DNA from 2 places in the Anabaena sphaerica FACHB-251 genome. Region 2 is predicted to be linked to the other one. Evidence: predicted binding sites of a transcription regulator. Region 2 holds the regulator's gene; the other holds the start of a gene.
The links. The regulator NtcA, encoded in region 2, controls nitrogen genes in cyanobacteria. The targets are predictions, from matches to a motif close to TNTGTANNNNNNNNTACANA.
Positions count from the first base shown of each region.

Region 1: glnA (type I glutamate--ammonia ligase) is a predicted target of NtcA. The motif match lies at 2,368-2,387, and genes of this name have one in related genera.

Region 1 covers NZ_JACJQU010000001.1:220,311-227,679, reverse strand. Annotated here, with positions in the region: partial or broken gene H6G06_RS27960 (DUF2267 domain-containing protein) at 1-252, shown strand, start outside; gene H6G06_RS00880 (ATP adenylyltransferase family protein) at 461-1,357, shown strand; gene apcB (allophycocyanin subunit beta) at 1,639-2,148, opposite strand; gene glnA (type I glutamate--ammonia ligase) at 2,515-3,930, shown strand; gene gifA (glutamine synthetase inactivation factor IF7A) at 4,148-4,348, opposite strand; gene H6G06_RS00860 (class I SAM-dependent methyltransferase) at 4,670-5,728, shown strand; gene patX (heterocyst-inhibiting protein PatX) at 6,756-6,992, opposite strand; gene H6G06_RS00850 (FAD-dependent oxidoreductase) at 7,100-7,369, opposite strand, start outside.
Region 2 covers NZ_JACJQU010000030.1:30,495-37,863, forward strand. Annotated here, with positions in the region: gene H6G06_RS25710 (alkaline phosphatase D family protein) at 1-247, shown strand, start outside; gene H6G06_RS25715 (DUF3146 family protein) at 697-960, shown strand; gene H6G06_RS25720 (pre-16S rRNA-processing nuclease YqgF) at 1,072-1,509, opposite strand; gene H6G06_RS25725 (DUF3084 domain-containing protein) at 1,633-3,123, opposite strand; gene ntcA (global nitrogen regulator NtcA) at 3,303-3,974, opposite strand; gene fabI (enoyl-ACP reductase FabI) at 4,364-5,140, shown strand; gene hisB (imidazoleglycerol-phosphate dehydratase HisB) at 5,238-5,834, shown strand; gene H6G06_RS25745 (ABC transporter ATP-binding protein) at 5,967-6,950, shown strand.

The DNA of each region.
Region 1 (7,369 bases), on a different contig from region 2:
CTTTTAGGTGGATTTTACTACGAAAATTGGCGACCAGGTGCAACACCGACCAAAGATAGAACAAAGGAGGAATTTTTACAGCATATCCGTGATTACTTCCGCAACGTTAATGCTGATATTGATCCTGAAACTTTGGTGCGTTCTGTCTTCAAAATTATGGCTCAACGAGTTTCCCAAGGAGAAATTGAAGACGTTGTTCACATGATGCCACCTGCATTGCGAGAACTTTGGCCGGAAACAGTGCGTACTTAATTCATTAAACGCAGAGGGGAGATTTTAAGCGTTAATTAACCCCTATTGAGTGTTACCAAAACACATTTTGAGTGTGGCGAATAAATAAGCTAAATAGTTTAAGTTTGTACTAACCTCAGATCCCCGACTTCTTAGAGAAGTCGGGGAGCTTGTTATTTAATGATTGAGATTACTATATAATATTTTAGCACCGCCACGATCAACACAGATGAAACAGGAGAAAATATTACTCGAACCAGGAACATTATGGACCAAAGTCAAACAAACGACTGAACACGCTTTAGAATGCGGGGCGCTAAAATCTATCCCGACGGAATTTGAATTTGTCGAACAGGATGGGGTTAAATTCTTGGTGCGGATCTTATCTAACTTAAACCGTAAGAAAGCAGCTAAGGAAAAACAAGAAAAACAAACTGCCGCAACTGGTAAAGAGTTTAATCCTTTTTTGCCTTATGAAGAAGATTTATTTGTTGCCGATATTTCTGATACTCATCTGTGCATTTTAAATAAATTCAATGTTGTAGATTATCATCTACTAATTATTACCCGCGCTTTTGAAGAACAAGAAAGCTTACTTACTTTAGAAGATTTGGCCGCAATGTGGGCAATTTTAGCTGATTTTGATGGTTTAGTATTTTACAATGGCGGTAAACTTGCCGGTGCGAGTCAGCGACATAAACATTTACAAATTGTCCCTCTTTCTGGTCAAGAGATTCCTATTACACCATTAATAAAAGATGTAAATTTTTCAGATGCGATCGCATCTATACCCGAACTTCCTTTTTTACACGCTTTCACAACTCTTCAAATGGAAGAAAGCACCATAGTAACTTTAGAAAAATATCATGCTTTACTGGAGGCAGTTGGTATTGGGGCTGTTGATAATCATAAACAATCTAGGGCTTATAATCTTTTAGCTACGCGAGATTGGATGTTGATTGTACCCCGTTCTCATGAAGAATTTGAGTCAATTTCTATCAATTCTTTGGGGTTTGCTGGTGCTTTGCTGGTGCGGAATACTGAACAATTGCAACTACTTAAAAATATAGGACCCATGAATATTTTAAAGAATGTTACTTTCCCAAATAATATTAAGTTCGGATAATTACACCACGGGAGCAAGTAAATGGAGAACACATCTTCAGCTGAACTCATATAGCTGTAGCCAGGATAATTAGGACATGATTAGTCCTTGAAACCAAAGAATAACAAGGGTTTTACTCTTGCATGAGAGCAAGATTGCCTCTTGCCTTCTGCTATATTTGGGATTAGAAAAAGTAAACGCACCTTGCCCAAACAGCCAAAGTGCGCTCATAAATTAGTCCCACTCAATGAGGACTTTGTTTGTGTAGACGCGATTTATAATCGCTTCGCCAACAAATCTAGTTAAACATCCTGTTCGCTCAATTCACGAGTCATATAATCAAAAGGCTCATCCACAAAAGCAGTATTAGTAATCCCCGCAGCCGCTGCTTGTTCCCTAGCAATATCCTTCATAATCTGGATACCGCGCACAGTAGGGCTAATAGGTACTCCCAAAGAATTGTAAGTTTCCCGTAAGCCTTGCAATACACGCTCATCCAACACATTCATATTGGCTGCAACCAGCGCATAAGTAGCATAGCGTAGATAATAGTCCATATCACGCAAACAAGCTGCATAACGACGAGTTGTATAAGCATTGCCACCAGGACGAATCAATTCTGGTAGTTCTTCAAACAACTTAGAACCAGCTTGCTTAACAATAGCTGCCGCATTAGAATTAATTGCAGCTGCCGCTTGCACTCTTGCCGTACCAGTTTCAAAGTAAGACTTGAGGCTATCAATCGCATTCCGGTCAAAATATTTTCCGGCTACGTCATAATTCTTAATTAAAGTTGTAACTGCATCGCGCATTCCGGTTTCTCCCAATCGTTACTATCTATGATTTGATATTAATTTGGTTGCACTCATGCACCAGTAGAATTTTGTGCCATTCACATAAAATAGATACGGCACAAAACCATCCATACCACTACTTAAGGATTCTATGCCAAAGTTGACCCCGTTAAGATGAAGTTTCTTGTTTTGTGCAGATTAAGAAAGAAAGGTTAATATAACCTGTAATCCAGACGATCTGTAACAAAAACCACAAACTTGCCTCAAGTCAACTATTTACGATATTCCTGGTGGTGTGTCACAACTTGGGTTAGCGCCGCAGAGTGAGGATATTGTGGCAAAGTCTGGTTTTATTTTAGGAAAATGGGTACATAAGGAGTAACAATGACAACCCCAAAAGAAGTCTTGAAAATGATTCAAGACAAAAACATTCAGATGATTGATCTGAAATTCATTGATACACCAGGGACTTGGCAACATTTGACCATGTACCAGGACCAAATCGATGAAAGTTCATTCACTGATGGTGTTCCTTTCGACGGTTCCAGCATTCGGGGTTGGAAAGGCATCGAAGAATCAGACATGACAATGGTGTTAGATCCAAACACAGCTTGGATCGACCCCTTCATGAAAGAGCCAACTCTAAGTATTATTTGTAGCATTAAAGAACCACGCACAGGCGAATGGTATAACCGTTGCCCCCGTGTAATTGCTCAAAAAGCAATAGACTACCTTGCTTCTACAGGACTTGGTGACACAGCTTTCTTTGGTCCAGAAGCTGAATTCTTCATCTTTGATGATGTTCGCTACGACCAAACCGCCAACTCAGGTTACTACTACGTAGATTCTGTAGAAGGTCGTTGGAATACTGGTAGAGAGGAAGGCCCCAACCTGGGCTACAAAACCCGCTTCAAAGAAGGTTACTTCCCAGTTCCACCAACGGATAGCTTTCAAGATATGCGGACAGAAATGCTGCTAACTATGAAAGACTGTGGCGTACCTATTGAAAAGCAACACCACGAAGTTGCTACTGGTGGTCAATGCGAACTCGGTTTCCGCTTTGGTAAACTCATCGAAGCAGCAGACTGGCTAATGACCTACAAATACGTCATCAAAAACGTTGCTAGAAAGTACGGCAAAACCGTTACTTTCATGCCAAAACCAATTTTTGGTGATAACGGTTCCGGTATGCACTGTCACCAATCTATTTGGAAAGGCGGTCAGCCTTTATTTGCTGGTGACAAGTACGCTGGTATGAGTGAAATGGGACTATACTACATTGGTGGTATTCTCAAACACGCTCCAGCATTGTTAGCAATCACCAACCCCACTACAAACTCTTACAAGCGTTTAGTACCTGGTTATGAAGCACCAGTAAACTTGGCTTACTCCCAAGGGAACCGTTCTGCTTCTGTGCGGATTCCTCTGTCTGGTAATAACCCCAAAGCCAAGCGGTTAGAGTTCCGTTGTCCAGATGCGACTTCTAACCCCTACTTAGCGTTTGCTGCTATGCTTTGCGCTGGTATTGATGGTATCAAGAACAAAATCCATCCTGGTGAACCTTTAGATAAGAATATCTATGAACTTTCTCCAGAGGAACTAGCTAAGATTCCTTCTACTCCAGGTTCTTTGGAATTGGCTTTAGAAGCACTGGAAAATGACCATGCTTTCTTAACCGAAACTGGCGTATTCTCAGAAGATTTCATTCAAAACTGGATTGACTACAAACTGGCTAACGAAGTTAAGCAGATGCAGTTGCGTCCCCATCCTTACGAATTTTTCCTCTATTACGATTGCTAATTGCAAGCAGTATAGGGGTTTTCGTCTGGATATCAAACGCAAAAGGAGTACAACCTTGTTGTACCCCTTAATACTTAATATTCCAATTAAGTCAATTTTTAGCCACCCTTTGGGGTGGCTTTTTTTAGTTTTCAATTTGGCTAAAAAATAGAATTAGAACAAGTTGGGATATTTACTATTATTCAGATATTCCTTCAGAATCTATCCATCTGGACTCTTAGCTCATGGAAGCATGACTGCTGCTATAAAGCGTTTGTGTAGTAGGATCTATCTTCCCTTGAATGGGGTTCCAGTAGTGGCATAGTTCTTGGGGAAGACCTAATTCCTGTGTAGCACGCATCAGCATTGATTGTTGACGGTTCTTAACTTGCTGATGTTGACGTACCATTAACGCACGAGATTTTTCTTGAATAGACATACTTACCATCCTCTCTAGTTTTTTAGTAATAGTTGATTAACTTTTTTGCTTCACATATTCATAATAGCCATAATTCTGTATCATACACTACGGAATTACAATTTTGTTACAAAAATTTATAAATGAGCGATCGCCAACCCTGGAAATTGCTACCCAAGCCAGAAGAGACCCCTCCGGCTACAGATGTCAAATCCCTTCTTGCCTGCGCTTCATCTTCCCTTGGGAAATAAGTCCAAAGGAGTAGCTTTTTCAGAAAAACCTTTATTTATGACTTTTAGTTACATAAAATAATTAAAGTCAATAAAACTTCACCTATTATTTATGCTGGATAACTTAACAAAGCTGACTTATCAAACCTTTCAACAGAGCAAAAATTACTTTGGCCTGGCTCACAAAATCCTCAGTTCACAGTTAAGAAACCTAGTCCACCCCACAGTAGTTCAAATGAGCAACGCCTCTCCAGAGGTGATTGTCAAACTACAAAACAGGTTAAATCAGCTGCTAGAGGCAGATTGGCAGGATGCCCAAAAACAAATATATCCCCAAAGTTTATTATTTGATAACTCCTGGGAAGACTTTTTTCGTTACTATCCAATGCTTTGTCTAGATTTACCCCAGATGTGGGAACGAATCACACAAAATAGATATCAAGATTTTTCCCCAGAAACATATCAAGAGGGTTATCCCAACTATTATTTGCAGAACTTCCATCACCAAACTGATGGTTATTTGAGCGACCTGTCAGCAAACTTGTATGACTTACAGGTAGAAATTCTCTTTGGTGGTGCAGCCAATCCTATGAGACGGCGGATTCTGGCTCCCCTTAAACATGGACTGCAAAAATTCCAGGGACTTCCCCCAAGACAACTCCGCATTTTGGATGTAGCTTGTGGCACAGGAGCTACATTGAAGTTGATAAGAGCAGCTATGCCTCAAGCGTCTTTATTTGGTACAGATTTATCGCCAGCTTATTTGCGTAAGGCTAATCAACTATTGTGTCAAAATCCGGGCGAATTGCCGCAGCTTTTGCAAGCTAATGCCGAAGAATTACCTTATCTAGATAATTATTTTCATGCTGTAACTTCTGTTTTTCTTTTTCATGAGTTACCAGCTTCAGTACGTCAGACAGTTATTGAGCAATGCTTCCGAGTCACCAAACCAGGAGGAGTTTTAATTATCTGTGATTCGATTCAAATGAATGATTCACCTGACTTAGCTGATATGATGGATGGCTTCCCCAAGATGTTCCATGAACCATACTACAGACATTACATTGCTGATGACTTGGTAGAGCGATTAGAGAAAGTGGGCTTTCAAGACATAGAGATACAAGTCCACTTTCTGAGCAAATATTTTATTGCTTATAAGAAAGAAGGCTGAAAACCCTTGAGTCTATGAATGTAGAATCCCCGCGTCTTTAGACCGGGGAGTGTCAAAAACCAGCTTAATATAATGCAGAAATCTTATTGCCTTCAGTGGCATAACCGTTAACAGTCCATCAGACCAATTTGGATTTGAGATTGTGGATTAACAGTAGAGGCAGGAACAAACATCGTATCCACTACTTTTAACAGATGCCTGAACCTGCCCCTACACTAATAGGCTGTTCCATGAATCTCAAACAATACTAAATATTCCAACGAGCTTGGTATCACACCAAATTTAACGGTTTCATCACAGAAATAACAGTCCTATTCTGCTATATAAACCCTAGACGAGTCTAGACCTTTACTTCTTACTTCAACGGGAGCATGGGAGCGGTTATCCCTCCATAAGCATATTCGCAAAGCGAACGCTGCGCGAACACGCTTTAGCCAAACGCAAGCAATTAATTGATGGATTTTAATCCATTATGAGCAACAAGAAAAACATTTTGTTGCTAACATGACAAGCTCTATACATAAGGCATACTCGTAGTTTTGTATATGCTTGACCATGATTGGATAAGGTTGTCAATATTTGTGTCAACTCAGGACTACTCACCTGGTTTTTCAGCTTGCCTCTTCAACCTGTAGAAACTCAATGCAATACAAAAGCATTTGAAGAAAGCTAGATTAGTACGTATATGAGTCAATAAGTTACCAATATACGCCAGGTTAACCACAATTACCGGATGTTTTGAGGAAATGCTCAACCGTTGCTGATTTGTGAAGTTGTGTAGTGCTTTAACTGTTTGTGTCTTTGTCAGAGAAGATAAAGTCTGAAACGATGACTGAGTTATGTAGTGGTTTAACTGTTTATATCTCTGTCAAAGAAAATAAAATCTGGAACTGTGGATGAGCGATGTAGTGCTTTAACTGTCTCTGTTCTACAACTTGTGTAAAGGACGATAAACACCCAGTCATTCCATAACTTAATTGCTTTACTGGCAATGAATTCTCCTACAAGCGGTCTGAAGCTACAGTTGTTAAACAAGAGAATGGATATTGCTGAAAAACTCCATTGACTCTTTACGTCCACTACCGCGATGAGGCGCTGGCTGTTCTGGTTGGTTTGGACCGGGTTTGGAATTGTCTGCAAGCAGATCTCCTGAACCAGAATTAGCAATCAGCAACCGGGAAAGGCTAGTGAACTCTGCTTCGTAGTTAAAAGCTAAGGAGCCGAATACCAGACTCGATACTAAAAGTGAAATGGCAGCACGCATAGTAGATGTCTATTTTAGAACTCTCTACTTCACTGATACTTAGCTTTTATCTAATGATCCGGACAATTTATAAAAAAGTATTGTATTTAACTGCAAAAAAATCAATTTTATACTTCGTCGATATGTTCGACAAGTAGCCAGTTACCAGATGAATTTGGACGACCCCAGACAGCGAGCTTTTGTTTTTGGGTCAGGAATTGCAATTGCTCATCAACAGAAGATCCCAAAGTCACAATCTGCCAAGTTAGCGGTGATAATTCAGTTGAGTTTGTGATAGTAAATCTGTAATCTTGTAGGTCTAGGCGATTAAAAATTCCTATGAAACAATCAAGATTAGAGTAATCACACTGATCAATCGATAAACATGGGCAATTTCC
Region 2 (7,369 bases):
TTGGGAATTTGTCGCTGGTCCTCTGAATGCTGGTAATTTTGGACCTGCCCAATTAGATAATACCTTCGGTCCAGAAGTGAGATTTAAAACCGCATCGCCAGAAATAAAATTAAATCAACCACCGAGTTCAGGATTACAATTTTTTGGAACAGTGAAAATTGATGGCAAAACTGAAGTTTTAACTGTTAGTTTTCATAATTTGGAGGGTAAGAAAATCTATAATGTAGATTTACAACCAGAGGCTTAGGTATTGGTGACTGGTAAACGGGGATAGGGAATGTGGAGAATAACTACAATTGAAATTTGGGAAGGGGCTTTTGCCAACTCTTTGACCTTAACAAAGACTGCCCTAAAGATTTACTGTCAGGGCATAACTACTAATTCACGATCGCGTTACAATTTCTAGTCAAACATGACTGAAAATCACTAGTGTATATTAAGCCCTTCCTACTCCCCATCATCATTTCTTTTTCTCGATCCTGCGATCGCACCATCCAATTTAACTACCTAAGCAACTTCACAGAAAGCGTTAAATTTAATACATTCATACTACTTTTATTTTCGCAACCAGCAACATCAGTAAAAAATGAGAGTTTTTCCTTCTTTGCCAATTTGTCAATTTCAGAGATTTTTGGTACATAAAAATTAAGTCAACTACAAGGTTCACTTTTTATCCCTCATTGGACACCCAGCATAGTGAGTGCTAAACGTCTACCAGAAACCACCGCCCATGTCAGAATCACCCGCCAATCTTGGCAACATGGCTTTCTTGAAGGTGATGTCAGCGCCGGCGATTTTGAATGGCATTTTCAGTGGCATTTCCGGCGGGGAGAACTTTCTGTGAAGCCTTCCCAGGGTCGCGCTTTAATTAAAGAACCTCTCGGCCGCTTTTTGGAAAAACAAGATTACCAGTTAGAACCAGGGGGAGATTATGCTTTTACTATTCGAGCAGAACTGTAAATAGAAGAATTCAGGAGCCAGGAGTCAGAATGTACACAAAAACCTGAGATTAATTCTTGCCTATTGCCTTGCCTGTCTCCACAAAAAAATTTTCTCAGTAAACCTAATTAGTCAGTTGTCAGTAAGACTGCTGGAAGTTAAGCGGTTGAGGTAGCGTTCAATCAATAAGATGGCTACAATGTCATCTATGGGTCGCGGAGGCTGTCGCAAACCCTTTGGTAAGAGTTTGGTGAGTCCTGTTGGTGGAAACATTTGCCAATAGCGATCGCGTGCTTCTAGAGTTGTATAACGCTCATCAACTAAAATAATATTCAGGGATGGAATTAATTCCTGATTAAGTTGCTGTTTCCACTTTTTCGCGGTTGTTTGGTCTCCCATGACGATTAAGGAAATAGGAAAACTTTGCCGCAATGACGAAATCTGAGCGATCGCCTCAGTAGCAGGAACAACTTGATGATAATACAGCTGCCGATCCAATCCCATCACGGCTACACCACATTTATCTCGACCAGGATCAAAGCCTAAAATTGCTGGTTGTGTATTAGTCATAGGGAACAGGGAACAGGGAACAGGGAACAGGTAATAGGGAAGTGGGGAAATGGGGAGATGGGGAGATGGGAAGGATTAATCACCCAATCACCAGTCACCAGTCACCAGTCACCAGTCACCTATTTACGTGCTAAAAATAACTTGTCCATTCAAAATTGCTACAAGTTTTACTCTCAAAGGACCGGCTGTATAGGTATCCTCAGCTGCTATGGCTTTAATTTCCAGTGGTTGCTCGGACTGTTGCAATTGGGCAAAAAAGCGTATAAAAGTACCATCTATCTGGACTGTTTCCACAATACCAGCATTGCGAGCGCGAAATTGAGAAGCAGAAATGAGCAAGTCTAGACGTTGCCGTAATTGATATGATGTCATAGTTTTCATATCAGCAGATGTTGTAGCTAGAATCTCACCTGCGGAAAATACCAGTTGATTTGGCATTGCATCAGCAAAAAATTCTATCTGTTTTTCTCCCCTGACATAATTACCCGCAGAGAAAATTCGCACTACATATTCTCGACCATTTTGAATTTGTTTAATTAGTTGCTCAACTCTTTCTTGGGTAACACGCAATAGCTCTGTATTTGCAGGAATTGTACCAGGTTCGCTTAATTGAATGTTGGCATTGCGGTTAGCTTCCTGTAAAATTTGGATTACCACTTTACGAGCAGCAGCAGGTTGCTCTACACGAACTACACCAGCAGCTATAACTTGACCACGAACCAAGGCCAGTTTACCCAGACGCAGGTCACGGTATGACTGATAATATTTTTCTAACCTTGCTACTTCCTGTTCTAAGTATTTTTGCTGGTTTTCCAATTCTTTGAGGCGAGATTCTCTGGTAGCAATTACTTGTTCTCGCTTTTTAATTTCTAAGTTGCGATTTTGAATAAGTGTATCTAAATTAGCAATTTTCTGATCACGTTGTTCAATAACTTCTTGGCGATTAGCAAGCTCGCGATCGCGTTTTTCAATGGCTGTCTTGGCTTCCTCAATCGCTTTTTTGGCTTCAGTATATAGTCGCTGGCGTTCTGCCTTTAATTCTTCTACTGCGCTGTGCAATGCCTGACGCTGATTATAAAGGCTTTCTAGTTCAGCTATAGCTTGTCTGTACTGAATCACTACTTCACCAAGTCGGCTTTGAGTGCCTTGCAGTTGAGCTTGGGTTTTGGCTTGTTGGCTGATAGTGCGGTTAAGTTGAGCTTGTGTTATCCGTTGTTTAGCATTGGCAGCTTGTAAAGATTGATTAATTGTCTGTAAATCCTGCTGTGCCTGAGCTTGTTCTTTTCTAGCTTCATTAAGCTTTTCTTCTACCTGGCTTTTTTCAGTTTCTGCGGTTTTGAGTTGTTCTCGCTTGTTTCTGAGGTCTTTTTGAATATCCTCCAACTCAAACACCCCTTTCCGTAATCCTTCGTCAGCAGCAAATAAAATTGCTAAAGTTGAGGCAGAAATCACACCACCCGTAAAAATAGTTACTATTACCGCTGTGTTTTTGGGACGCAAATTGAATAATGAGAGGCGTGCCTTACCAACTTTTGTGCCGATGCGATCGCCCACTGTGGCAATCACGCCTCCCAGAATTAAAATTGCTGCTATCAGGATGTACCCGGTGGCCATCTTCAACTACCGCCAGAAATGCTTCCAGATACAGCCTACTACTTTCAACCATTGTCTGTGGGGGAAAGGAGATTGGCAAAAGTAGAATTTAGTCAATTTTTAAATTACCTCCGATTGTGGTATTTTTTCTCAAAACACAACTTGACAAAACTTGTACCAATTTCCTCCCCCAGCAGCTTTTAAGTAAATTGCTTACTTAATGTGACAGGTTTATGCACAGTAATCTTTTTCTTGTGGATGGAAATCATTTTTTTCTCGCGTAAATCTCCAAGCAATCTGGTGACAGTAACGCGAGTAGAACCGATGGCTTCAGCGATCGCCTGATGAGATAGCTTCAAATCAATGGTAATGCCATCAGCACAAGGTACACCAAAGTCTCGACAGAGAATTAACAAAAAACTCACCAACCGAGAACCCATATCTCGGTGAGCAAGGGTTTCAATCATCATCTCTGTCTGGAGAATCCGCGAAGATAGCCCCCGTAGCATCAACATTGATAATTCTGGATTTTCCTTGAGTGCTTGCTCTACTTGTTCAATTGGTGCAGAAAGTAATTCTACCGCCGTGAAGGCAACTGCATGGTAGAATCTATCCGACTTATTACCCGTTAGCAATGACAACACGCCAAAAACACTATTTTCCCGCAGCAATGCTACCGTTATTTCTTCTCCTGCCTCATATACCCTGGAAAGTTTCACAGCACCCTTGAGAAGAAAATAAACTCGTTCGGCGGGATCGCCGGGAAAAAAGATCGTTTTGTTGCGTTCAAACGTCTCCACAACCGGTGGAAAGGCTCCAGTTGCCATCTGACGAAAAACATTTGCTAGGGCTTTATCTTGTGTCACGATCATCTCCCTTCCCCTACCCAATGCCGGAAAAACAAAAACTGATTACCTAAGAATACACCTGAAAAATCAAGAAAGCACCGTCAACCTTTCTGTTTTTTCCTATACTTAAATTTATCACTTCATATTCATTTGTTTATCATGATACCTAATTGTTGTTATTTTTAGCTAAAAATTGTTGATCAGTAGTTTAACAAACTCAACTTAAGAGGTTTTTTGGCAGAAAAATTTTCCATATCTTTATAACTTCTTAAACAATCTGCAGAAATTTTGTCGCTCTCAACACCCTACTGAATTAAATTTTTTGAAAATCCCATCCCCAACTAGGTCAAAATATACTCAGCTTCTAGTATTGTAAATATGCTCCTAATGATTGATCACATTGACCTATTTCTATGCTGAATCTGTCCGGAAAAAACGCCCTAGTCACAGGTATTGCCAATAACCGCTCCATTGCTTGGGGTATTGCTCAACAACTACACCAAGCAGGTGCTAACCTGGGCATTACCTATTTGCCAGATGAAAAAGGCAAATTCGAGAAAAAAGTTGCAGAATTGGTGGAACCCCTCAAGCCCAGCCTATTCCTTCCCTGTAACGTTGAGAATGAGGAGCAAATTCAATCTACTTTTGAAACAGTGCGCCAGCAATGGGGTAAATTAGACATCCTTATTCACTGTCTGGCTTTTGCAAACAGAGATGATTTAACCGGAGATTTTAGTCAAACCTCCCGTTCTGGTTTCAATAAAGCTTTGGAAGTTAGTACCTATTCACTGGTACAGTTAAGCGGTGCTGCTAAACCTTTGATGACAGAAGGCGGTAGTATTATTACTCTCTCCTATTTGGGTGCAGTCCGAGCTATCCCTAACTATAACATCATGGGTGTAGCCAAAGCTGGATTAGAAGCCAGTGTTCGTTACTTAGCAGCAGAACTAGGACCCCAAAATATTCGCGTTAATGGTATTTCCGCAGGCCCTATCCGCACTTTGGCATCCTCAGCAGTAGGCGGCATTTTGGATATGATTCATCATGTGGAAAAAGTCGCACCCCTGCGTCGCACTGTCACTCAACTAGAAGTAGGCAATACAGCAGCTTTCTTGTGTAGTGATTTGTCTAGTGGCATCACTGGGCAAATCCTGTATGTAGATGCAGGATATGAAATCATGGGAATGTAATGGGGATTGGGGATTGGGGACTGGAGACTGGGAAAAATTAATCAACTCTTGCCTCTTGCCTTTTGCATGAGTGCCTTCTTTCAATGACTTACGACTCATGACTAACAACCGCATTGCTACAGTTAAGCGCACCACCGGGGAAACTGATGTACAAGTAACCATCAACCTCGATGGTACAGGCATCTGCAAAGCTGCCACAGGGATTCCCTTTTTAGATCATATGCTGCATCAAATCGCCTCTCATGGGCTGTTTGATTTGGATATTCAAGCCAAAGGTGACTGGGAAATTGATGATCACCACACTAATGAAGATGTGGGTATTACCTTGGGTCAAGCTTTACATCAAGCATTAGGTAATAAAAAAGGCATTGTCCGCTTTGGTAATTTCCTTGCGCCTCTGGATGAAGCTCTGATTCAGGTGGCTTTGGACTTTTCTGGACGACCTCATCTTAGTTATGGTTTAGACATTCCTACTCAACGGGTGGGAACTTATGACACCCAACTGGTACGAGAATTTTTTGTGGCGTTGGTGAATCATAGTCAAATGACCTTGCATATTCGCCAATTTGATGGTGTTAATTCTCATCACATTATTGAAGCAACTTTTAAAGCCTTTGCTAGAGCTATGCGGATGGCAGTAGAAATCGATCCTCGTCGTGCTGAAACTATTCCCAGTTCCAAAGGTGTGTTATAAGTTACTATTGGTAGCGCCAGAAAGCTACTCGCTTGGCGATAATTGACACATTAAGATAGTGGTGTTTATTATCGTGATACCGTAAAACTTGTAATCAGTCACACCCAATCGGTAATTGGTAATTTAACCACAATGAATTCTGTTGCAGAAACTCCTGAACCTCAACTGAATCCTGTAGATCAACCACCAGTAGTCCTAACTTCTGAGTTGCGAAAAGTCTATCGCACTGGTTTTTGGCTGAATCAAAAAGTTGTATCTCTCAAAAACTGTTCTCTACAAGTTTACCCAGGACAAACCTTTGGTTTGCTAGGTCCCAATGGTGCTGGCAAAACTACACTGTTAAAACTGTTACTAGGAATTATTCGACCTTCTGCCGGTAGGGGTTTATTATTAGGTAAGCCACTGGGCGATCGCTCTGTGAAGCAACGTATTGGCTACTTACCAGAAAATCCTTATTTATACGACTATCTCACCGGCTGGGAATTTTTGGAATTAGCTGCTGGGTTATTCCAAATTCCCCACAAGATACAGCGTCAACGCATTCCCCAACTTTTAGAATTAGTCGGTTTATCTCAAACTGATGCTCGCAAAAAGCTAATGCGTCGTTATTCTAAAGGAATGCTTCAGCGTGTTGGCATGGCTCAAGCATTAATTAATGATCCAGATTTAGTATTTTTAGATGAACCAATGTCTGGACTTGATCCCTTGGGACGTTACCAAATGCGAGAAATTATTCTCTCACTCAAAGCAGCTGGGAAGACGATATTTTTCAACAGTCATGTTTTGAGTGAAGTAGAACAAATTTGCGATCGCATTGCCATTCTGGCAAAAGGAGAATTAATTTGTGCTGGTTCTCTCAATGAACTGTTAGGCACAGAAAACACATATCATGTTAAAGGTCAAGGTGGCGATGGGGAAGTTCTGAAAAAAAGAATACCTGATCTACAATTTGAACCTGATGGCACTTGGCACGGTATTCTACAAGAAGATTACTATGATTTTCTTGCCAGTCTACGATTAATGGGAGGAAAAATCATCACCATTAACTTATCTCGTCAATCTCTAGAGGAGTTCTTTATCCAACAAATACAAAAACAAAATTCTTCACCTAACTAGTTTAGGCAATTTCTCTAGTGACCAAACCTGAGTTAGTCTTGATTACGGATGTTGTGTGCAGTTTGTTGTTACCTGAATAATATGGGCAGAATGTATAATTAATTTTAAAGTAATAAAAAAGCATAAGTGTAAATTATATTTCTTGTGATACAGCTATATTGATAGTTTTTCTATTTAGAGAAAATTGATATGAGCTACTGTGTCTGAGTTAAGAGTTAATTACCAAAATAATTTCCCAACATAATGTTGCTACCTATAAATTTAAACAGTTACGGTTTAGATAAATCTATTCTTAAAATATTGGAACTATAAATATAAATTCTGATTCTTAACTATTGACTAATTTCATAAAACTTGCTCTAATCGTTAACAATTAATTTATCTAACTGAGTTAAGCTTTAAATTAACTTCACTAAAAA